DNA from 2 places in the Pseudoxanthomonas sp. OG2 genome. Region 2 is predicted to be linked to the other one. Evidence: predicted binding sites of a transcription regulator. Region 2 holds the regulator's gene; the other holds the start of a gene.
What was found. The regulator FliA, encoded in region 2, starts transcription of late flagellar genes. The targets are predictions, from matches to a motif close to TAAAGTTTNNCNNNCNNNGGCCGATAA.

Region 1 (12,093 bases), on a different contig from region 2:
GCCGGTGTTCTAATCGGAATCAGTCGCACTCGCAGCCGCTTTCGCGGCCCTCACAGGGCCGCGTTGTGCACCCCCGCCACCGCCCGGCCGGACGGATCGGCGGCCGCCGCGAAACTGGCGTCCCAGGCAATCGCCGCCGGCGAGGAGCACGCAATCGACTTGCCGCCCGGCACCGTCTCGGCGCAGGCCTGGCCGGGGTAGAAGCGCTCGAACAGGCTACGGTAGTGATAGGCTTCCTTGGTCTGGGGCGGGTTGATCGGGAAGCGCTTGTCCGCCGCCGCCAGTTCGCGGTCGCTGACCTGATCCTCGGCATGCGCCTTCAGGCCATCGATCCAGCCGTAGCCGACGCCATCGCTGAACTGCTCCTTCTGCCGCCACAGGATCGAATCCGGCAGGTAACCCTCGAACGCCTCGCGCAACACCGCCTTCTCGATCCGGCCCTTTCCGGCCATCTTGTACTGCGCGTCCATCCGCATCGCCACGTCGAGAAATTCGACGTCGAGGAACGGCACGCGCGGCTCCACGCCCCAGGCCATCATCGACTTGTTGGCGCGCAGGCAGTCGTAGTTGTAGAGCGCATCCAGCTTGCGCACCAGTTCCTCATGGAACTCGCGTGCGTTCGGCGCCTTGTGGAAGTACAGGTAGCCGCCGAAGATTTCGTCCGAGCCCTCGCCCGACAGCACCATCTTCACGCCCATCGCCTTGATCCGGCGCGCGAGCAGGAACATCGGGGTGGAAGCGCGGATGGTGGTGACGTCGTAGGTCTCGATGTGGCGGATCACTTCCGGCAGCGCGTCCAGGCCTTCCTCGAAGGTGTACTCGAATCCGTGGTGGACGGTGCCCAGCGCCTGCGCGGCAACCTCCGCGGCGGCCAGATCCGGGGAACCCTTCAGGCCGATCGCGAAGGAATGCAGACGCGGCCACCAGGCTTCGGAAGTGTCATCGTCCTCCACCCGGCGCCGCGCGAAACGCGCGGCCACCGCCGCGACCAGCGAGGAATCCAGCCCGCCGGACAACAACACGCCGTATGGCACGTCGGTCATCAGTTGGCGATGCACGGCGCGCTCGAACGCCTCGCGCAGTTCCTCGCGGGTGACTTCCACGCCCTGCACCGCGTCGTAGCTGCGCCAGGCCTTGCCGTAGTACGGCTTCAGTTCGCCGCTGGCGCTGTCGTAGTAATGCCCCGGCGGGAACTGCGCGACGTCCGCGCACAGATCCGCCAGTGCCTTCATCTCCGAGGCCACGCACAGGCGGCCTTCGCGATCGTGTCCCCAGTACAACGGGCACACGCCGATCGGGTCGCGTGCGATCAGGAAACGGCGCGCGGCCACGTCCCACAGCGCGAACGCGAAGATGCCGTTGAGGCGGTTGAGGAACGACTCCGGGGTGTCTTCGCGGTACAGCGCATTGATCACTTCGCAGTCCGAACCGGTCTGGAACGCGTAGGGCTGGCGCAGTTCCTTCTTCAGCTCGCGGTGGTTGTAGATCTCGCCGTTCACCGCCAGCACCAGGCCGCCGTCGGCCGAGCGCAGCGGCTGCGAACCGCCGGCGGGATCGACGATCGCCAGGCGCTCGTGGACGAGGATGGCACCGTCGTCCAGATGCACGCCGCTCCAGTCCGGGCCGCGATGGCGCTGCCGCTGGGAAAGTTCCAGCGCCTGCCGGCGCAGGACGGTGGCGTCGTCACCGGCCTGCAGGCCGAAAATACCGAAGATGGAACACATGGGAAACTCCTGGGAAATGGGGTTGGGAGAGGAAGGGCTGGCGAAGGGCGAAAAAAAACCCGCATCTCGCGATGCGGGTTTTCTGTGTCCGGCTGGTACTTCTATGCCTAGTCGCAGACCCGCAGCGTCCACGCACGATTATTCGCACGCGCATTGTTGCGGCGGTTCGAATTGTTCGCGGCGGCGGTGGCGAGACGAAGCATGGAAGCGACCCTAACCGGTCCCGGCGGGGCTTGGCAAGTACCGGGCGCGTTCCTCGTCATGGTTTCAGCCGCAACCATTCCCGGACCACTCAGGCGGCCGGCAGCAGGAGCCGCTCCAGCAATCGCTGGTAGAGGCCAGGAAGCGCTTCCAGCTCCGCCACCACGATGTTCTCGTCAACCTTGTGGATACTGGCGTTGACCGGGCCGATCTCGATGCACTCGGCCCCGAGCGGCGCGATGAAACGCGCGTCGGAGGTGCCGCCCGCCGTACTCTCTTCCGGTGGCGCGCCCGAGAACTCGGCCAGCACCTGGCGCGCGGTGGCGCGCAGATGGCCTTCCGGGGTGTAGAACGGCTCGCCGCCGCGGTGCCAGTGGACGGCGTAGTCCAGTTCGTGCCGGCGCAGCACCGACTCGATCTCCTCTTCCAGGCGCGCGGCGGTCCAGCTGGGATTGAAGCGCAGGTTGAACACCAGCTTCAGTTCGCCCGGAATGACGTTGCTGGCGCCAGTGCCGGCGTTGATGTTGGAAATCTGCAGGCTGGTCGGTGGAAAGGTCTCGTAGCCATCGTCCCAGACCCGCGCGGCGAGTTCGGCGAGCGCCGGCAGCGCCTTGTGGATCGGATTGAGCGCCTTGTGCGGATAGGCCACATGGCCCTGCACCCCGCGCACGCTCAGGGTGCCAGTGAGCGTGCCGCGACGGCCGACGCGCAGCAGGTCGCCCAGCACCTCCTTGGAGGAAGGCTCGCCGGTGATGCACCAGTCGATGCGCTGGCCGCGCTCGCGGAAGGTTTCGGCCACCAGCTTCACGCCATCCAGGGCGTCGCCCTCCTCGTCCGAGGTCACCAGCAGCGCGACCGTGCCGGGATGATCCGGATGCGCGTCGACGAAGCGCTCCAGCGCGATGGTGCAGGCGGCGACACTGCATTTCATGTCGGCCGCGCCGCGCCCGTACAGCACGCCGTCGCGCAACGTCGGGATGAAGGGATCGCTGGTCCAGGCGTCCAGCGGGCCGGGCGGAACCACATCGGTATGGCCGAGCAGCACCAGCACCGGCGCACCGCTGCCGTGGGTGGCCCAGAGATTTTCGACATCGCCGAAGCGCAGGGATTCGCAACTGAATCCGGCGGCGGTCAGGCGCGTGGCCAGCACTTGCTGGCAGCCCGCGTCATCGGGAGTCACCGAATGGCGACGGATCAGTTCGCTGGAAAGCTCGACGACATCGCTCACTTGCCGACTCCGAACAGCTTCTTGAAGCCATTGTCACTGAAGCCCTGTGAAAACACGGTTTCACCGCCTTTCTCCCGTACGACCACGGGCCGGCGGATCAACTGCGGGTATTCCTTGAGCAGCAGTTTCCATTCCGCTTCGGAACCGGGCGACTTGCGATTCTCCGGCAACTGCCGCCAGGTGGTGGAGGACTTGTTGATCAGCGCGTCCCAGCCCCCGGCGTGATCGGCCCAGTCCTTCAGCACCTCGGGCGCCTGCCGGTTGTCGCGGTAGTCGATGAAGGCATGGGCGACTTCGAAGCGATCAAGCCACTTGGTGGCCTTCTTGCAGGTGTCGCAGTTCTTGAGTCCGTAGATCGTCGTGGTCATGCTCGAATCCTTTTTCACGGCCACGCGTCCCGCGATGGATTCCGCGTGTCCGTGCGCAACGTCATGCCGATGGGCGCCTTCGCGTCCACCGGCTCGGAAAAAATCAGTCGGCCAGCCCGCGCAGCAGTTCGTTGACGCTGGTCTTGCTGCGGGTCTTCTCGTCGACCTGCTTGACGATCACCGCGCAATACAGCGAGTGCGAACCGTCGGCGGCCGGCAGCGAACCGGATACCACCACGCTGCCCGGCGGCACATAGCCGTAGGTGATTTCCTTGGTCATGCGGTTGTAGATGCGGGTCGACTGGCCCAGGAACACGCCCATGCCGATCACGCTGTGATGGCCGACCACCACGCCTTCCACGACTTCCGAGCGCGCGCCGATGAAGCAGTGGTCCTCGATGATCGTCGGCGAGGCCTGCAGCGGCTCCAGCACGCCGCCGATGCCGGCGCCGCCGGACAGGTGGCAATGCTTGCCGACCTGCGCGCAGGAACCGACCGTGGCCCAGGTATCGACCATGGTGCCCTCGCCCACATAGGCGCCGATATTGACGAAGCTCGGCATCAGCACCACGTCCTTGCCGAAGTGGCTGCCGCGGCGGGCGATCGCGCCCGGCACCACGCGCACGCCCAGCTTGCGGAAATCGGCTTCGTCGAACGCGCCGAAGCGCGCTTCCACCTTGTCCCAGAACGGCGCGGGATAGGCTTCGACCAGTTCCATCTCGTTGACCCGGAAATACAGCAGCACCGCTTTCTTCAGCCACTCGTTGACCTTCCAGCCGCCCTTGCCGTCCGGTTCGGCCACGCGCAGCTTGCCGCTTTCCAGGCCGTCGATGGCGCGCTCGACCGCGGCGCGGGTGGAGCCCTCGATCTCGACGGTGGTCAGTTCGGCGCGGCGTTCGAACGCGCTCTCGATGGTCGACTTCAGTTCTTCAACGGCGGTGGCTTTCTTCGGGCTCATCAATCCGGGTTCCTTGGGGGAGTGTTCGTCAATGGGTTTCGAGCCCCGCGCGCAATGCGTCGCGCAGGGCCTGTTGCTGTTCTTCCGACGCCAGCGGCATGTCGCCTTCGTCGGTGATCTGGAAGATGTCTTCGGCGCGTTCACCGAAGGTCGCGATGCGGGCGTCATGCACCCGCAGGCGTTGCGCGCGCAGCACCTGGGCCACGTCCGACAGAAGGCCCGGGCGATCCGGCGCGATCAGGCTGAGCACGGTGCGTCGGCCATCCGGCGTGCGCCCGAACTCGATGCGCGGCGCGAAGCGGAAATGGCGGAGCTGGCGCGGCAACGCGCGCCGCGAGGTGCGCACCTTGTCCAGCGCGCCGGCCAAGGCGACGCTCAGGCCATGCTCGACGTCGGCCGGATCGCGGGTGGCGTAGCTGTCGGCGGGCAGCACCTCGAAGGTATCGAACACCGTGCCCTGCGGCCCCACCAGCACCCGCGCCTGGTGGATGGCGTAGCCCATGCGATCGAGGGTGGACAGGATCGCGGCGAACAGGCCATCACGATCAGGCGAATGCACGAATACTTCCATCGCGTTGGCGTCCTCGGCGATCAGCCGCGCACGCACGCGCGTCTCGCCCGGTCCCACGCCTCGCAACGCCTCGGCCTGCCAGGCCAGTTGCTCCGGCCGGAAACGCAGGAAGCTCTCCTCCGGCATCGCCGCGAACAGCGCGTCGGCGTCCACGTCCCCGATGGCGTGCAGGCGCAGCAGCACCCGCACCGATTCGCGCGCCTCGGCCAGCCGCGCGTCGACGTCGACCGGATGTTCCAGACCCTCGCGCAGCACCCGGCGGGTGGCGAAGTAGAGATCCGCCAGCAGCCGATCCTTCCAGGCATTCCACAGCTTGGGGCTGGTGCCGGCGATGTCGGCGCAGGTCAGCAGGTACAGGTAATCGAGCCGCTCGCGATCGCCAATCAGGCGTGCGAACGCGTGGATGACGTCCGGATCGGAAATGTCCTGCTTCTGCGCGGTCACCGACATGCGCAGGTGCTGTTCCACCAGCCAGGCCACCAGATCGGTGTCGGAGGCGCTCAGGCCATGCGCGGCGCAGAACTCCCGCGCATCGACCGCCCCGAGTTCGGAATGATCACCGCCGCGGCCCTTGGCGATGTCGTGGAACAGGCCGCCCAGCAGCAGCAGTTCCGGCTTGCGCAGGCGCGGCCAGACCTCATGGGCGATGGAGAAGCGTTCGTCCGCGCGGCCGGAAGAGAACGTGGCCAGGTTCTTCAACACCATCAGGGTGTGCTGGTCCACGGTGTAGACATGGAACAGATCGAACTGCATGCGCCCGGACACCCGGGCGAACGCGGGCAGCCACTGGCCCAGCACGCCCAACCGCGCCATCCGGGTCAACGTTTCCACTGCGCGCGGCCCGCGCAGCAGGCCCATGAAGGCATCGCGCTGGGCGCCCGTCGCAGCCGGATACGCGGTCAATTTCGGCAATGACTCGGCCAGCGCGCGCGCGGTGAGCGAATGCAGTCCGCGCACCTGCGGCTGCGCGGCCCACATCGCGAACAGGGCAAATACCTGCGACACGTCATCCTGTGGCCAGGCCGGATCCCGCGCGGCCAGGTAGCCGCGGCGCAGCGCGAACGCGTCGTCCAGCGGCTCCGGCAACGCCTCGCCGTCGAACTGTTCCTCGAACCGCTGCAGCAGCCGATCGCTGATGCGACGGACAATCGCGGCGCTGCGGTAGAAGCCCTGCATCATCTTCTCGACGCCCAGGTTCTCGGCGTCGTCGACGAAGCCCAGGCGCTGCGCGAGCGCTTTCTGGAAATCGAAGCGCAGGCGTTCCTCGGGACGACCGGCGATCAGGTGCAGGCCGTGGCGCAGGCGGCCCAGCGCGCGGCGCTCGCGTGCCAGCGCGGCCGCCTCGTCGGGTCCCAACTGGCCCATGCCGACCAGCGGTTCCAGATCCCGCACGCCGAAGGTACGCAGCGCCATCCAGCCCAGCGTGTGCAGATCGCGCAGACCACCCGGGCCATCCTTGATGTTCGGTTCCAGGTTTTCGGAGGTATCGCCGAAGCGCGCATGGCGGGCACTCATTTCCTCGCGCTTGGCGAGGAAGAAATCGCGCGCGGGCCAGACCCTTGCCGCCGACACCGCATCGATCAGGCGCGCCTCGTCGACCGGTTCGGCCACCACCGGCCGCGCCTCGATGAGCGCGGTCAGCACGGTCTGGTCGGCGGCGGCCTCGGTGCACTCGACGGCCGAACGCACCGCATGGCTGATCGGCAGGCCGGCATCCCACAGCAGCGCGAAGAAACGCGCCAGCGCCTCGTGGTATCGCGCCTGCGCCGGCGCTTCGGCCAGCACCAGCAGGTCCACGTCCGACTGCGGGAACAGTTCACCACGGCCGTAGCCGCCTACCGCGAACAACGCCATCAGGCTGTCGGCGGGGAAGCAGCGCTGCCAGGCGTCCCGCAGCAGGTGATCCACGCCGCGCGCGCGCAGCGCGAGGATCCGGTCCATGCCGTCGCCGTGGTCGAAGCGCTTGCCCAGCCGCGCGTCGTTGTGGCCGAGCGCGGCGCGGGCGGCGGCCGACCAGGCCGCGTCATCCGCGATTCCCGGGCCGATCCCGGTCAGCCGCGGCAATGAATCAGTCGCGGCCTGGGGACTGCTCACAGGTCGTTGTCGTCGCCCGGCAGGCGGGTCAGGATCTCGACGCCGTCCTCGGTCACCGCCACGGTGTGCTCCCATTGCGCCGAGAGCTTGCGGTCCTTGGTGACCACGGTCCAGCCATCGGGCAGCACCTTGGAGAAGCGGGTGCCCTCGTTGATCATCGGCTCGATGGTGAAGGTCATGCCCGGCTTCAGCACCACGCCGTCGCCCGGGCGGCCGTAATGCAGCACCTGCGGCTCGTCGTGGTAGACCTTGCCGATGCCGTGGCCGCAGTACTCGCGCACCACGCTGAAGCGCTCGGCCTCGGCGAACTGCTGGATGGCGTGGCCGATGTCGCCCAGGGTCGCGCCCGGACGGACCGCCCTGATGCCGCGGAACATCGCCTCGCGGGTGGTATCCACCAGCCGCTTCGCCATCACCGAAGGGGTGCCGACGAAGTACATGCGGCTGGTGTCGCCATGCCAGCCATCCTTGATGACGGTCACGTCGATGTTCAGGATGTCGCCGTCCTTCAGCACCTTGCCCTCGCTGGGCATGCCGTGGCAGATGACGTTGTTGACCGAGGTGCACACCGTGGACGGGAACGGAATCCGCCCGTGGCCGCCGCCGTAGCCGATGTTGGCCGGGATGGCTTTCTGCACGTTGACGATATGATCGTGGCAGATGCGGTCCAGTTCGGCGGTGGTCACGCCCGGCTTCACGTGCGGCGCGACGATTTGCAGGACCTCGGCGGCCAGCCGGCCGGCGACGCGCATCTGCTCGAGTTCTTCGGGGGTCTTGAGGGTGATGGCCATGGCCGGGATTATCGCCGATTTCGCCCCCCTTTGAGCGCCCGGCAGGGGGCTTGTTGCCGGCAACTCATTGTTCCCGCTATACTTCCGCAGCTTGGCCGGACCCGTCCGTCCAGGCTGCCCACGCCGGGCGTCACCGGCGAATCCACACCTGCTGCCAACCTCCGTGCCGGGGTGCCTGAAAACTCCTTTGGGATCATTCCCTTAGGGTCGAAGGTTCGGACACGGAAGCCGCAGGGAGGCCCAACCCCGGAACCCTGCCCTCGCGGGCAACCGCCATCCCATTTCCGGCGGCCGGTTCCACGTTCATGGAGTTCAAGCAATGCCCCAAGTCACCATGCGCCAGATGCTGGAAGCCGGCGTCCATTTCGGCCACCAGACCCGCTACTGGAATCCCAAGATGGCGCCGTACATCTTCGGTGCCCGCGGCAAGATCCACATCATCAACCTCGAGAAGACCGTTCCGCTGTTCAACGACGCGATGAACTTCCTCTCGGGCGTGGCCCAGAAGCGCGGCACCGTGCTGTTCGTCGGCACCAAGCGCAGCGCGCGCGAAGCCATCAAGGAAGAAGCCGAGCGCTGCGGCATGCCGTACATGACCCAGCGCTGGCTGGGCGGCACCCTGACCAACTTCGCCACCGTGAAGAAGTCGGTCGCCCGCCTGAAGGAACTGGAAGCCGCCGAAACCGATGGCACCTTCGAGAAGCTGGTCAAGCACGAAGTGCTGGGCCTGCGCCGCGAGCGCGACAAGCTGGAAGCCTCGCTGGGCGGCATCAAGGACATGAACCGCCTGCCGGACGCCCTGTTCGTCATCGACATCGGCCATGAAGACATCGCCATCAAGGAAGCCAAGAAGCTCGGCATCCCGGTGATCGCGGTGGTCGACTCGAACTACGACCCGGCCCTGGTCGACTACGCCATCCCCGGCAACGACGACGCCATCCGCGCCGTGCAGCTGTACGCCCGCGCCGCCGCCGACGCCGTGCTGGAAGGCAAGGCCGCTTCGCCGAACGCCGCGACCGTCCGCGAGGAAGAGTTCGTGGAATCGGACGAGGAAGGCAAGGGCCGCCGCGCCCCGGCCAAGAAGGCTGGCAAGAAGGCCGACGAAGCCGCCGCTGCCGAGTAATCGCGCTGCAATGCCGCCGCGCCACAGTGCGCGGCGGCATCCGATGCCTGCAGGCGGGCCATGGCCCGCCTTGTTCAATCCGTCGGCGGGCTCCCTGCCCGCCCAACGAAATCCGAAATCTGAGGTAATCCCGTGGAAATCACCGCTTCCCTGGTCAAGGAACTGCGCGAGCGCACCGGCGCCGGCATGATGGAGTGCAAGAAGGCGCTCACCGAGAACAACGGCGACATCGACGTGGCCGCCGAATGGCTGCGCAAGTCCGGCCTGGCCAAGGCCGACAAGAAGGCCGGCCGCGTGGCCGCCGAAGGCCGCATCGCGGTCGCCCAGGACGGCGGCAAGGCCGTGCTGGTGGAAATCAACTCCGAAACCGACTTCGTCGCCAAGGACGGTAACTTCGTCGGCTTCACCGACACCGTCGCCCAGGTCGCCCTGGCCTCCGGCGCCGCCGATGTCGAAGCCCTGAAGACCGCCAAGTTCCCGTCTGGTGAAACCGTCGAGGAAGCCCGCGCCGCCGTCATCTCCAAGGTCGGCGAGAACGTGCAGGTCCGTCGCCTGGTCCGCGCCGACAGCAGCAACAACGTCGCGGCCTACGTGCACGGCGGCCGCATCGGCGTGCTGATCGAGGTCAAGGGCGGCGACGCCGAACTGGCCCGCGGCCTGGCGATGCACGTGGCGGCGATGAACCCGCCGTACATCAAGGCGTCCGACGTGCCGGCCGACTTCGTCGCCAAGGAAAAGGAAATCGAGCTGGCCAAGATGTCCGACAAGGACAAGGCCAAGCCGGCCGAGATCCTGGAGAAGATCATCAGCGGCAAGATCGCCAAGATCGTCAACGAGGTCACCCTGTACGGCCAGCCGTACGTGCTGGACACCAACCAGACCGTCGAGGCGGTGCTGAAGGCCGCCGGCGCCGAAGTCGTCAGCAGCCAGCGCCTGGCCGTGGGCGAAGGCATCGAGAAGGTGGTCGAAGACTACGCCGCCGAAGTGATGAAGCAGGCCGGCCTGGCCTGATTTCCTTCTCGGAAGGAATCGGAAAAGCCGCGGGAAACCGCGGCTTTTTCGTTTTTCAGAACTACGTTCGAGACCGCTTCCAGCCGCGCTTTCGCCGTTCGTCGGCGGGATTTCGCGGACCGCTAAACTTCCGCGCGTGCCGGCCGATAGCGAGGCGAGGGTGGCAGGAACGCCGCCGCCATACGACAAGGTCCAGCCGCGCGCGATGCGAGCCGAATTCGAAGCCAAGCTATCTTGCTGCCGCGATCTGCCCTCTCCGCCGGGGGTGGCACTGCGGATCCTCGCGCTTGCGCGGGATCCCGACGTCGTGATGGCCACCGCGGCCGACACCATCGGCCTGGACGCGGCGCTGACAGCCCGCATGCTGCGCATCGCCAACTCGCCGCTCTACGCCAGCCGCCGGCGGGTGGAGAACCTGAGCCAGGCACTCACCCTGCTGGGTCTCAATGCCACCCTGACCCTCGCGCTCGGTTTCTCGCTCGCTTCGGGAATGCGCTCGCGTCACCATGCCGACGCGCAATGCGAAGAGAAGGTCTGGCGGCGCAGCGTGATCGCCGCGCTCGCCAGCCGCCTGCTGGGCGAACGGACCGGCCAGCGCCGGCTCGAAGAGCTGATGCTCGCGGGGTTGCTGCAGGACATCGGCATCCTCGGCCTGCTGCAACTGGATCGCAAAACCTATGCGCCGCTGTTGGCGGCCAGCCCGGACAACGCCAGCCTGCTGGAACGCGAGCGCGAACAGTTCGGCTGCGATCACGCCGAAGTCGGGCACTGGATGGCCCGCCACTGGAACCTGCCCCCGCTGCTGCAGGACGCCATCGGATCCAGCGAGTCGAAACGCGTCCCCACGCCTTTTGACGCCTGCGTGGCCGTTTCCGGCTTCCTCGCGGATCTGTGGATCGAGGAGGACGCCGACGCCGCTCGCCTGCGCGCCATCGATGCCGCGCACAGTCACCTGTCGCTGGACGTGGTCGCCGTGGATGGCGTCATCGAGCAGATTGGCAAGATGCTGCCCGAAATCGCCACCATGTTCGAAGTGCGCATCACCCAGCCGCGCCGCATCGCCGCGCTCCTGCAGGAGGCGCGCGAACTGCTGGTGCTGCGGAACCTGCGCGAGATCCAGGACGCCGCGCGCGCGCGCAAGGACGCGGACGAATTCGAACATCGTGCCCGGCGCCTGGCCGAGGAGGCGCGGCGGGATCCGCTTACCGGCGTCTACAACCGCGCCCAGTTGGAAAGCGTGCTGGAGAAGGAATTCGAAACCTCCTCGCGGCACGGCTGGCCCCTGTCCATCGCCTTCGTCGACCTGGACGATTTCAAGAAGATCAACGACGGCTGGGGCCACCTGGTCGGCGACCAGGTGCTGCGCAGCTTCGCCTCCACCCTGCAGCAGCATCTGCGCGGCAGCGACATCGTCGCCCGCTATGGCGGCGAGGAATTCCTGATTGTCCTGCCCGGCACCGACGAGCGCGCGGCGCTGGGCGTGATGCGCCGGATCCTGGCCGAGGTCGGGCAGGCGCCGATGACCCGGGTGGATGGACGTCCCCTGCACGTGACCTTCTCCGCCGGACTGGCCACGCATGGCGCGCTGGAACAGTTCGCCCACGTCGATCAGCTGCTGCAGGCCGCCGACGAGGCCCTGTATGGCGCCAAGCGCGAGGGGCGCAACCGGGTCGTGGCCGGGCTCGTCGAGGACTGAACCGCGCGCGACCGTGCCGGCTCCCGTCAGGCGCGATCGCGCGATTGCGCCTGACGGCCCCGCTCGGCTCGGCTAGAATTGCGGCGTTTGCCCCTTCGCCGAGAGCCCCCATGACCGCACCCCTCGCCTATCGCCGCATCCTGCTCAAACTTTCCGGCGAGGCGCTGATGGGGTCCGAGGACTACGGCATCGACCCGGTCGTGATCGGGCGGATCGCACGTGAAATCATCGAGGCCCGCGACGCGGGCGCCGAAATCGGCCTGGTCATCGGCGGCGGCAACATCTTCCGCGGCGCCGGCCTGGCCGCCGGCGGCATGGATCGGGTGAC
Region 2 (12,093 bases):
GGCTCTATCTGGTCCTGCTGACCAACTTCTTCCTCGCCGACCGCCGGCTGGCGCTGGGCGCGGGCCTGGTGATGCTGGCGGTGCTGTGCCTGCTGCCGGGCGTGTTCCCGGACGTGTTCCATGCGGTGTCCACCCTGGTGACGGCCGCGCTGACCGCGCTGTTCTCCTACATCTTCGCCACCCGCAGCCAGGACGACCGGGTCGAGTTGCAGGAACTGGCCTCGCTGGACGCGCTGACCAACGTGCCCAACCGGCGGATGATGGAGCGCGCGCTCACCCACGCGGTGGAACAGCAGACGCTGGGGCGCGGGCGATACGGCCTGATCGTGCTGGACCTGGACCACTTCAAGGAGGTCAACGACCTCTACGGCCACGCCGCGGGCGACGACGCCATCGCCGATCTGGCCTCGATCCTGCGTTTCGAGATGCGCAAGGACGACCAGGTCTACCGGTTCGGCGGCGAGGAGTTCGTGGTGCTGCTGAAAGTCTCCAGCCGCGACGAGCTGGAATCGGCCACCGAGCGCCTGCGCAAGGCGGTACGCGCTTCCCTGCGCGGGCCGGGCGGACGCATCACCATCTCGCTCGGTGGCGCCCTGCTCGGCCATGAACGCGACTGGCACGACTGGTTCTCGCGCGCCGACGCCGCCCTGTACCGGGCCAAGTCCAACGGCCGCGACAGCTACGTGATCGCCGAAGACCTGTTCTGACCTGCCGCGGCGATCGCGAACGGTTCGTTTGGACCGGGTAGGAGCGGCCTCCGGCCGCGAGCTTTTCAGGGGCGCGCGTGGATGGCGGGAGAAGCTCGCGGCCGTAGGCCGCTCCTACCCGGTTGTTCGGAGAAAACGACATCGTGAACGGGGCGACGCCCGTTTCCCGTCGCCGGACTGGAACGGGACTTGCAGCGTGGTGGTCGGTTTTCCCGACGCAGCGCCATGGCCGAACAGGACGAAAGCGGCGAACGCACAGAACAGCCCAGTGAAAAACGCCTGCGCGAAGCCCGCGAACAGGGCAACATCCCGCGTTCGCGCGAACTGGCGACGGCGGCGGTGTTCGGTGCCGGCGTGGTCGCGCTGCTGACCATGGCCATGCCGCTGGCGCGCGGCTCGCTGGGCTGGATGAAGATCGCGCTCAGCCCGGATCCGCAGCTGTTCAAGCACCCGGACCAGTTGTTCGGCCACGTCGGCAGCCTGCTGCTGCAACTGCTGTGGGTGATGCTGCCGATGATCGGATTGTGCCTGCTGGCCGGCTTCCTCGGCCCGGTACTGATGGGCGGACTGCAATTCTCCAGCAAGGCGCTGACACCGGATCTGAAGCGACTCAGCCCGATGGCCGGGCTCAAGCGCCTGTACGGCGCCGAGAGCGTGGCGGAACTGCTCAAGTCGCTGCTGCGCGTGGCCTTCATCGGCCTGGCCGCGGGCCTGAGCCTGAAGCTGGGCCTGAATTCCCTGCGCGAGCTGCTGACCATGCCGCTGGAGCAGGCCGTGCGCACCGGCATGGGCTTCGCCGGCGGCCTGCTGCTGGCCTGCGCCGGCGCGCTGGCGCTGCTGGCGGCCATCGACGCGCCGTACCAGAAGTGGAACTGGATGCGGAAGCTGAAGATGACCCGCCAGGAGTTGCGCGAGGAACTGAAGGAAAGCGAAGGCCGGCCGGAAGTGAAGGGCCGGATCCGGCAGATGCAGCACCAGCTGTCGCAGCGCCGGATGATCGAGGAGGTGCCGACCGCCGACGTCATCGTGGTCAACCCGACCCACTACGCGGTGGCGCTGAAGTACGAGGCCGGCCAGATGGGCGCGCCGCGGGTGGTCGCCAAGGGCGTGGACGAAATCGCCCTGCGCATCCGCGAGGTCGCCGAGGCGCACCGGGTCGCCATCGTGTCGGCGCCGCCACTGGCACGCGCCTTGTATCGCGAAGGGCAACTCGGCCGGGAGATCCCCGTGAGACTGTATACCGCCGTCGCCCAGATCCTGTCCTACGTCTACCAGTTGCGCGCCTGGCGCGACGGCACCGTGGCCGAGCATCCGGACCTGCCGGCGGTGGACGTGGATGAGGGCAAGCCGGCATGAGCGCGGTGCCCAGCCCCACCTCCCGGGTGATGGACATGCTGCGCCACGGCCTGGGCGCGCCGCTGGTCGTGCTGGCGATGCTGGCGATGGTGATCGTCCCGCTGGCGCCGCCGGTGCTGGACGCGCTCTTCAGTTTCAACATCGCCATTTCGCTGGTGGTGCTGCTGGCGGTGGTCTACGTGCGGCGGCCGCTCGACTTCACCATCTTCCCGATCGTGCTGCTGATGACCACGATGCTGCGGCTGGCGCTCAACGTGGCCTCCACCCGCGTGGTGCTGTTGCACGGCCAGGACGGCCATGGCGCGGCCGGCAAGGTCATCGAGGCGTTCGGCGAATTCGTGGTCGGCGGCAATTTCGCGGTCGGCCTGGTGGTGTTCGCGATCCTGACCATCATCAACTTCGTGGTCATCACCAAGGGCGCCGGGCGCATCTCGGAAGTGTCGGCGCGCTTCATCCTCGACGCGATGCCCGGCAAGCAGATGGCGATCGACGCCGACCTCAACGCCGGCCTGCTGACCCGCGAGGAAGCCAAGGCCCGGCGCGAGGAAGTGCGCGAGGAAGCCGACTTCTACGGCGCGATGGACGGCGCCAGCAAGTTCATCCGCGGCGACGCCATCGCCGGCATCCTGATCCTCTTCATCAACCTGGTCGGCGGCCTGGCGATCGGCGTGCTCCAGCACGGCCTGCCGGTCGGCGAGGCGGCCAAGATCTATACCCTGCTGTCGATCGGCGACGGCCTGGTGGCGCAGTTGCCGGCGCTGCTGGTGTCCTCGGCGGTGGCGATGCTGGTCACCCGCGCCTCGCGCGCGCAGGACATGGGCAACGCGATGGTTGGCCAGGTGTTCGGCCAGCACAAGGCGCTGGCGGTGGCCGCCAGCCTGATCGGCGTGGTCGGGCTGGTCCCGGGCATGCCCAATGTCGTGTTTTTGACGCTGGCCGCGGTGCTGGGCTACATCGCCTGGAAGCTGTGGAAGAAACAGCAGCCCGGCGCCGGCGGCGAAAGCGCCGCGGGCGCCGATCCCGCCCTGCCCGCGCCGTCCAACCCGCAGGCCGAACTGACCTGGGATGAAGTGCGTCCGGTGGACCCGCTGGGCCTGGAAGTCGGCTACCGGCTGATTCCGCTGGTGGACAAGGCCCAGGGCGGCGAACTGATGTCGCGGATCAAGGCGGTGCGCCGCAAGCTCACCCAGGATCTGGGCTTCCTGATTCCGCCGGTGCATATCCGCGACAACCTGGAACTGCCGTCCAACGGCTACCGCCTGCTGGTGCATGGCGTGCCGGTGGCCACCGCCGAGATTCATCCGGATCGCGAACTGGCGCTGGATCCCGGCGGCGCGTTCGGCACCCTCGACGGCATTCCAGGGCGCGACCCCGCGTTCGGCCTGGACGCCACCTGGATCACGCCGGGCCAGCATGCGATGGCCGAATCGCTGGGCTACACCGTGGTCGATGCCTCGACCGTGGTCGCCACCCACCTGTCGCACCTGGTGCGCGAGCACGCGCCGGAACTGCTGGGGCACGAGGAGGTGCAGCAACTGCTCGCCAACCTCGGCAAGACCGCGCCCAAGCTGGTCGAGGATCTGACGCCCAAGACGCTCACCCTGTCCACGGTCGTGCGGGTGCTGCAGAACCTGCTGATCGAGCGCGTGCCGATCCGCCAGTTGCGCCGGATCGTCGAGGCGCTGGTCGAGTTCGGTCCGCAGAACCCGGATCCGGCCGCGCTCACCGCCGCCGTGCGTACCTCGCTGGGTCGTTTCATCGTCCAGGAAATCTCCGGCATGGCGCCGGAGCTTCCCGTCTACACCCTGGCGCCACAACTGGAACGTGTCTTGCAGGACAGCGTGCAGGGCACCGGCGCCGCGCTGGAACCCGGCCTGGCCGAACGGCTCCACCAGAGCCTGGCCGACTGCGTCGCCCAGCAGGACGCGCGCAGCGAGCCGGCGGTGGTGCTGGTCCCCGGCGGCGTCCGCGCCGCGCTGGCCCGGCTGGTCCGCCACAGCGTCCCCACGCTGTCGGTCCTGTCCTACAGCGAAGTCCCGGAGGACAAGCGGTTGAAGCTGGTGGGGACGATTAGTTGAGGCGACGGGATTGGGGATTGGGGATTCGCAAAAGCGGGTTCATGACGGGGATGCAGCGATGAAGACGAACACGACACGACCTAGATATCCAATCACCTCGAACGGCTTGCCGTCGCCTTGCTTTACCCAATCCCGAATCCCGTATCCCCAATCCCGGCCTCTCAAATGAAAATCAAACGTTTCGTCGCTCCCGACATGCGCACCGCCTTCGCGCTGGTCCGGCAGGAACAGGGGCCGGATGCGGTGATCCTGTCCAATCGCATGACCGACGACGGCGTCGAGATCGTGGCGGCCTCCAACTACGACGAGACGCTGGTGCAGCGCACGCTGGAGGCAATGCGTCCGGCCGAACCGGCGCCTTCGTTCGCGCGCGCCGCGCCGTCCGCATCCGCATCCGTGTCCGCCGAACCACGCGCCGCCGCCAACCGCCAGGCGACGGAGATGTCGCCGGCCGAAGCGGCTGCGGCCTACTTCAACCGGGTCGCCGCGGCGGCGCCCATCGAATCGCGCGTGGCCGAGGAGTCGCGCGCCCCGGTCGAGCCGCCGTCGGCGTTCATCGCGCCGGCGCCCTCGTTCGCGCGGGAAATTCCGGCCGAGCCGTCCGCGCCCGCCGCCTTCGCGCTGGATCCGATGTCGTTCGCCGCGCGCCTGGCCGCGAGCCTGCCGGCGGTGCCGGCGGAACTGTCCACGGCGGCGCCGGCCCCCGCCACGCCCGTCGCCGCTCCGCAGCCGGAAGCCGTCGCGCCGGTGCTGAGCGTGGTCGCCGACAACGGCGCGCGCGCCCGCGCCGAGGACGAGCAACTGGTGCAGATGCGCGCCGAACTGGCGGCGATGCGCGAGATGATCGAAGGCGAGATGCACCGCCTCACCGACGAACGCCTGCGCGGTTCGCCGGTGCGCGCGCAGGCGATGGAACTGATGGACGACTACGGCTTCGACGCCGGCATCACCCGCGACGTTGCCCTGCAGATTCCCGCCGATACCGAACTGCATCGCGGGCGCGGCCTGATGCTGGGCCTGCTCTCGCGCCGGCTGCCGATCCTGCCGGTGGATCCGCTGGAACAGGGCGGCGTGATCGCCCTGGTCGGCCCGACCGGCGCCGGCAAGACCACCACCATCGCCAAGCTGGCCGCGGCCTATGCCGATCGCCACAACCCGCGCGACGTGGCCCTGGTCACCACCGACACCGTGCGCGTCGGCGGCCGCGAACAGTTGCACAGCTACGGCCGCCAGCTCGGCATCGCCGTGCACGAGGCCGACAGCGACGTGCGCCTGGCGCAGACCCTGGAACGCCTGCGCGACTACAAGCTGGTGCTGATCGACACCGCCGGCATGGGCCAGCGCGATCGCAACCTGGTCGGCCAGCTCAACTGGCTGCGCGCCGCCGGGCAGGTGCATACCCTGCTGGTGCTGCCGGCCAATTCGCACTTCGGCGACCTGGACGAGGTGGTCCGCCGCTTCAGCGGCGCCCAGCCGCACGGCGTGGTGCTGACCAAGGTGGACGAGACCGGCCGGCTCGGCAGCGCGCTGTCGGTGATCGTCGATCACCAGTTGCCGATGGCCTGGATCACCGACGGACAGCGCGTGCCCGAAGACCTGCACCGCGCCAGCGCGCCCAACCTGGTGCTGCGCCTGGACCAGCTGCGCCGCGAAGCCGACGAACCCAGCCACGCGGAGGCCATCCATGTCGCATGAACACCTGCTGCAGACCAACCCGCGCAGCACGCCGCCGCTGACCGGCGCCTTCCATCCGGTCCGCGTGATCGCGGTGACCGGCGGCAAGGGCGGCGTGGGCAAGACCAACGTGTCGGTCAACCTGGCCGCCTCGCTGGCCGAGATGGGCAAGCGGACCCTGCTGATGGACGCCGACCTGGGCCTGGCCAACGTCGACGTGCTGCTGGGCCTGGCGCCGAAATACACATTGGCGGATCTGGTCGCCGAACGCTGCCAGTTGGAGGACGTGCTGCTGGAAGGACCGGACGGCCTGCTGATCGTGCCGGCCTCGTCGGGTTTCCGGCACATGGCCGAACTCTCGCCGGCCGAACACGTCGGCCTGGTCAACGTGTTCTCGGAACTGCAGCGCGCCCTGGACGTGATGGTGGTGGATACCGCCGCCGGCATCACCGACAGCGTACTGACCTTCTGCCAGGCCGCGCAGGACACGGTGGTGGTGGTGTGTGACGAGCCGGCCTCGATCACCGACGCCTATGCGCTGATCAAGGTGCTCTCGCGCGAGCGCGGCGTGGACCGCGTGCACGTCATCGCCAACATGGTCCGCGACCCCAACGAGGGCCGCAAGCTGTACGAGAAGCTGGCCCGCGTGTGCGAACGTTTCCTCGGCGACGTCGCCCTGCACTATCTGGGGGCGGTGCCGCAGGACGACTGGCTGCGCCGCGCGGTGCAGCGCCAGCAGGCGGTGGTGAAGGCGTATCCGGGCAGTCCGTCGGCGCGCGCCATCAACGAGATCGCCCGGGTCACCGCACGCTGGCAGCCGCCTTCCGGCGCCCGGGGCAATGTCGAGTTCTTCGTCGAACGCATGATCAACCGGAGCGTGCCAGCATGAACACCGGCGCCGCCCAATACCGTGCCGTCCAGAAAGCGGCGGCCACCGACTTCGTCACGGTGCACGCGGACCTGGTCCGCCGCATCGCCCATCACCTGGCCGCGCGCCTGCCCGCCAGCGTGGAGATCGACGATCTGATCCAGGCCGGCATGATTGGCCTGCTGGAAGCCTCGCGCAGCTACGACGCCGAACAGGGCGCCTCGTTCGAGACCTTCGCCTCGATCCGCATCCGCGGTTCGATGATCGACGAGATCCGCCGCGGCGACTGGGTGCCGCGCTCGGTGCACCGGCGGGCCCGCCAGGCCGCCGCCACCGTGCGCGAAATCGAACAGCGCACCGGCCGCGCCGCCATCGCCACCGAGGTCGCGTCGGCGATGGAGATGCCGCTGCCCGAATACCTGCGCTTGCTGGAGGACGCCGCCCGCGGCCAGGTGCTGAGCCTGGAATCGCACATCGAGGACCATGGCGAACCGCAGACCGTGGTCACCGGCGGCCCCAACCCGCAGCAACAACTCGAGCGCAGCGAGTTCCGCCAGTCGCTGATCAAGGCCATCGGCCAGCTCCCCGAGCGCGAACAGCTGGTCCTGTCCATGTACTACGAACAGGAACTCAACCTCAAGGAAATCGGCGCCGTCCTCGGCGTCAGCGAATCCCGCGTCTGCCAGATCCACGGCCAGGCCATGCTGCGCCTGCGTGGTCGGCTGAATGTGTTCGAGAGCGTGGATGCCGGGTTGGAGGATTAGGCCGGGATTGGGGAGTCGGGATTGGGGATTCGCAAGAGCCTTTTGCTTTTGCCTCCCCCTTTGAAAAAGGGGGATTGAGGGGGATTTGCTTTGGGCGCCAACAGCAAGCGCTTCTCAACAGCCGAATGGCTGGTCAATCCCCCGTCGCCCGCTCCGCGGGCGCCCGCCCCCTTTTCGCTTTTAACAGCCGCATGGCTGGTCAAGGGGCTCTTTCAATCCCCAATCCCGAATCCCCAATCCCGGCCCCAGCCAATCCCGGCCCAAAAGTTTCCCCGCCACCTGCCGATAAGGCTCTCGAGCCCCCTCTACCCTGCTGCACCCGGAGCCCTTCGTGACAGCCAACAAGAACATGCGGATCCTGATCGTGGACGACTTCTCGACGATGCGCCGCATCATCAAGAACCTCCTCAACGATCTGGGCTACACCAATACCGCCGAGGCCGACGACGGCTCCAGCGCGCTGACCGCGCTGGCCCAGGGCAGTTTCGACTTCGTGGTGACCGACTGGAACATGCCGGGCATGACCGGCATCGAACTGCTCAAGGCCATCCGCGCCGACGATCGCTTCAAGACCCTGCCGGTGCTGATGGTCACCGCCGAGGCCAAGCGCGAGCAGATCATCGAAGCCGCCCAGAACGGCGTGAACGGCTACATCATCAAGCCGTTCACCGCGCAGACCCTGGAAGAGAAACTCGGCAAGATTTTCGAGCGCCTCGGAGCCGCCGCCTGATGGCTGCGGTCATGGAAGCCGGCAGCGCCCGCGCCGCGCTGGTCGAGCGCCTGCAGCACGCGCTGGACGCACTGGAACAGGGCGACGAGGCCGGCTGGCGGCGCGAGCTGGACACCATCGCCGCCTGGCGCACGCAGCCGATGATGCAGGGACTGGGCCGGCTGGCCCGCGAACTGGCGCAGACGCTGGGCGAGCTGCCGCCGACCCACGGTGCCGGCGATCTCGACGACGCCTGCGCGCGCCTGGATCACGTGGTCGCGATGACCGAACAGGCCAGCCACAAGACCCTGGATCTGGCCGAGCAGTGCCGCGGCCTGGCCGACCAGCTCAAGACGACCGCGCTCAGCGCCGAGCAGACCCAGCTGGTGGACCAGATCCGTTCCGGACTGTCGGAAATGGCGCTGGCGCAGAGCTACCAGGATCTCACCGGCCAGATCATCCGCCGCGTCGCCGGCATCGTCCGCCGCGTGCACGAGGGATTCGGCGAACTGGGCCTGCCGCCGCCGGAAAGGAAGAAGGACGACGGCCTGGCCGGTCCCGCGGTGGCGGGCCTGGACAAGGCGGCGTTCTCGCAGGACGACGCCGACGATCTGCTGTCGGGGCTCGGGCTCTAGCCGTCCGCCCACGCATCCCCGCCGATACCGAGCCAGCCATGTCCGCCGTCACGCCCGAAATCGCCGCCGACTTTCTCATCGAGGCCCAGGAAATCCTGGATCGCCTCGGCGAGCAGCTGGTGACGCTGGAACAGGATCCCGGCGACAGCGAACAGCTCAACGCCGTGTTCCGTGGTTTCCATACGCTCAAGGGCGGCGCCGGTTTCCTCGGCATCCAGGCGATGGTGAACCTGTGCCACGCCGCCGAGGAAGCGCTGGGCATGGTCCGCGCCGGCAAGGCGACCCTGGAAGCGGATCATTTCGACGCCGCCCAGCAGTCGCTGGACTGGCTGCAGCGCATGCTCGACGCGGTCGCCGCCGGCGAGGAGCCGCCGCACGCGCCGGCCACGCTGATCGCCCAGTTCGACGTCGATGCCGCGCCCGCGCCGGTCCGCGCTCCGGTGGCCACGCCCGCCGCCGGCGGGAATGATCTGATCACCGACGACGAGTTCGAGGCCCTGCTCGATCAACTGCATGGCGGCGCCACACCGCCTGCCACGGCCGTCGCGCCGGCGGGCGGAGATCTGATCAGCGAGGACGAATTCGAGGCCCTGCTGGATCAACTGCACGGCGGCGCCGTGCCCGGCGCCGCGACCGCCCGCCCTGCGCCCGCTGCCGCGCCCCAGTCCGCGCCGGTACGCCCGCCCGCGCCCGCGCCCGCCCCGGCCTCACCGGTCCGTCCGGCGCGCGCCAGCGAGGCCGAGCAGACCATCCGGGTGGACACCAAGCGGCTGGACGCGATCGTCAATCTGGTCGGCGAACTGGTGCTGTCGCGCAATCGCCTGAAGACCCTGCGCGCACGCCTGCGCGACGAGGAACTGGATCGCGCGGTCAGCGGCCTGGACATCGCCACCGCGCGCTTGCAGAACGCGGTCATGCGCACCCGCATGCAGCCGGTGGGCAAGGTGTTCTCGCGCTTCCCCAAGGTCGCCCGCGACGTCGCCCGCTCGCTCAAGAAGGAAGTCGATCTGGAGCTGATCGGCGCCGATACCGAGCTGGATCGCAACCTCGTCGAGGCCTTGTCCGATCCGCTCGTGCACCTGGTCCGCAACGCCATCGACCACGGCATCGAGCTGCCCGACCTGCGCGAGGCCACGGGCAAGCCGCGCAGCGGCCAGGTACGGCTGGCGGCGCAGCAGGAAGGCGACTACGTCACCATCGAGATCCGCGACGACGGCGCCGGCATCGATCCGGAGCGGCTGCGCGACAAGGCGCTGGAAAAGGGCCTGATCGAACCGGAAGCCGCCGCCCGCCTGTCGCACGACGAATGCCTGCAGCTGATCTTCCTGCCGGGCTTCTCGACCAAGACCGAGATCACCGACATCTCCGGCCGCGGCGTCGGCATGGACGTGGTGCAGTCGCGCATCCGCGAACTCAGTGGACAGATCCAGATCCATTCGCAGCTCGGCCGTGGCAGCCGCTTCCTGATCCGGGTGCCGCTGACCCTGGCGATCCTGCCGACCCTGCTGGTGCAGGCCGGTGATCCGGTCTACGCGCTGCCGCTGGCGCGGGTGATGGAAGTGCTGCACGCGCCGGCCTCCAGCCTGCGCTGGTTCGACGGCCAGGCCGTGCTGGATCGGCAGTCCACCACCCTGCCGCTGGTGGATCTGCGGCGCTGGCTGGGCGTGGAGGCGGTCAAGGCGCCGCTGCTGACCATCGTGGTGCTGCAGATGGGCGACCAGCGCTTCGGCCTGGTCGTGGACCAGGTGCGCGGGCGCGAGGAAGTGGTGATCAAGCCGCTGCCGCGCGCGGTGCGCGGCCTGCGCGGCTATGCCGGCGCGACCCTGATCGGCGATGGCCGCATGGCGCTGATCCTGGACGTCGACGGCCTGCGCGAAGCGGCCGCGTGAATCCGCGCCACCCGCTCCCTTCCCCCGCTCGCGGGGGAAGGTGCCCGAAGGGCGGATGGGGGCAACACGCCCCCCGTAAAGCGGAACACGCTTCGCTGCTTTTCACACACACGAATGCCGCCCCGAAGGAACAGACCGGTCACGGACTCGCGGATTCGTTGCGATGGCAGGAGCTCACGGCCGGAGGCCGCTCCTACCTGGTCCGGCATTGCGGCAAACCTGAAACAAACCGGTAGGAGCGGCCTCCGGCCGCGAGCCCTTCCGCCCCTCAACCGAAAGCCGAACAGACCCCGCTAGCGCACCCGTCCCCCAACCCGCCAACTCAAGTCCGGACCGCCAGCGCCGATACCACTGCATATGGACATCTTCAGCCTCATCGGTCTCATCCTCGCCCTGGTCGCCCTGGTCGGCGGCAGCATCCTCAAGGGTGCCGGCGTGTCGTCGCTGTGGTCCTCGGCGGCTTTCGTCATCGTCATCCTCGGCACCGTCGCGGCCATCCTGGTGCATACGCCGCCGGCGGTGTTCAAGCGCGCGGTGTCGATTGCGCGCTGGGTGATCCGCCCACCGGGCGCCGATCACGACGGGCTCGTCGCGCAGATCGTCGAGTGGAGCAACATCGCCCGCAAGCAGGGCCTGCTGGGGCTGGAGCCGCTGGTCAACGAACAGAGCGATCCGTTCCTGAAGAAGGGCCTGCAGATGCTGGTCGACGGGCTGGAACCGGAGGCCATCCGGCACATGCTGGAAATCGACCTCAACAGCCAGGAGCACCAGGATCTGGCCGCGGCCAAGGTGTTCGAAGCGATGGGCGTGTATGCACCGACGCTGGGCATCATCGGCGCCGTGTTCGGCCTGATAGCGGTGATGAAGAACCTGGCCGACCCGAGCAAGCTGGGCCACGGCATCGCCGCTGCGTTCACCGCCACCATCTACGGCATCGCCTCGGCCAACCTGTTCTTCCTGCCGGTCGCCAGCAAACTCAAGAGCGTGATCGGCGGACAGAGCCGCGAGCGCGAAATGATCATCGAAGGCCTGATCGCGATTGCCCAGGGCGAGAACCCGCGCAACATCGAATCCAAGCTGGCCGGCTTCCTGCACTGATCGGGCACCCGCATGGCACGCCGGAAATCCCACGAGGAACACGTCAACCACGAGGCCTGGGCCATTCCCTACGCCGATCTGATGACGTTGCTGCTGGCCTTCTTCGTGGTCATGTACGCCATCTCCACCCTCAACGAGGGCAAGTACCGGGTGATGGCCGACGCGCTCACCGCCGCGTTCGGCGGCGCGCCGCGCACGATCAATCCGGTCCAGGTCGGCAACCACCAGCTGCAGGGCGCCGATTTCGATCGCCCCTCGCCGATCAAGTCCGGCGCCAAGCAGGGCCCCTCCGCCCCTTCGCCGGCACCCAACGTG

Region 1: the regulator FliA is predicted to act here: its motif matches at 10,193-10,219, upstream of FHW78_RS16540 (GGDEF domain-containing protein).

The regions. Positions count from the first base shown of each region.
Region 1 covers NZ_JACHYM010000002.1:735,314-747,406, forward strand. Annotated here, with positions in the region: gene asnB (asparagine synthase B) at 51-1,724, opposite strand; gene dapE (succinyl-diaminopimelate desuccinylase) at 2,017-3,153, opposite strand; gene FHW78_RS16510 (Spx/MgsR family RNA polymerase-binding regulatory protein) at 3,150-3,521, opposite strand; gene dapD (2,3,4,5-tetrahydropyridine-2,6-dicarboxylate N-succinyltransferase) at 3,625-4,623, opposite strand; gene glnD ([protein-PII] uridylyltransferase) at 4,508-7,219, opposite strand; gene map (type I methionyl aminopeptidase) at 7,141-7,935, opposite strand; gene rpsB (30S ribosomal protein S2) at 8,255-9,058, shown strand; gene tsf (translation elongation factor Ts) at 9,191-10,069, shown strand; gene FHW78_RS16540 (GGDEF domain-containing protein) at 10,275-11,765, shown strand; gene pyrH (UMP kinase) at 11,876-12,093, shown strand, end outside.
Region 2 covers NZ_JACHYM010000001.1:414,300-426,392, forward strand. Annotated here, with positions in the region: gene FHW78_RS01845 (GGDEF domain-containing protein) at 1-707, shown strand, start outside; gene flhB (flagellar biosynthesis protein FlhB) at 933-2,063, shown strand; gene flhA (flagellar biosynthesis protein FlhA) at 2,060-4,141, shown strand; gene flhF (flagellar biosynthesis protein FlhF) at 4,307-5,836, shown strand; partial or broken gene FHW78_RS01865 (MinD/ParA family protein) at 5,892-6,704, shown strand; gene FHW78_RS01870 (RNA polymerase sigma factor FliA) at 6,701-7,447, shown strand; gene cheY (chemotaxis response regulator CheY) at 7,797-8,177, shown strand; gene FHW78_RS01880 (protein phosphatase CheZ) at 8,177-8,791, shown strand; gene FHW78_RS01885 (chemotaxis protein CheA) at 8,830-10,680, shown strand; gene FHW78_RS01890 (flagellar motor protein) at 11,038-11,778, shown strand; gene motD (flagellar motor protein MotD) at 11,791-12,093, shown strand, end outside.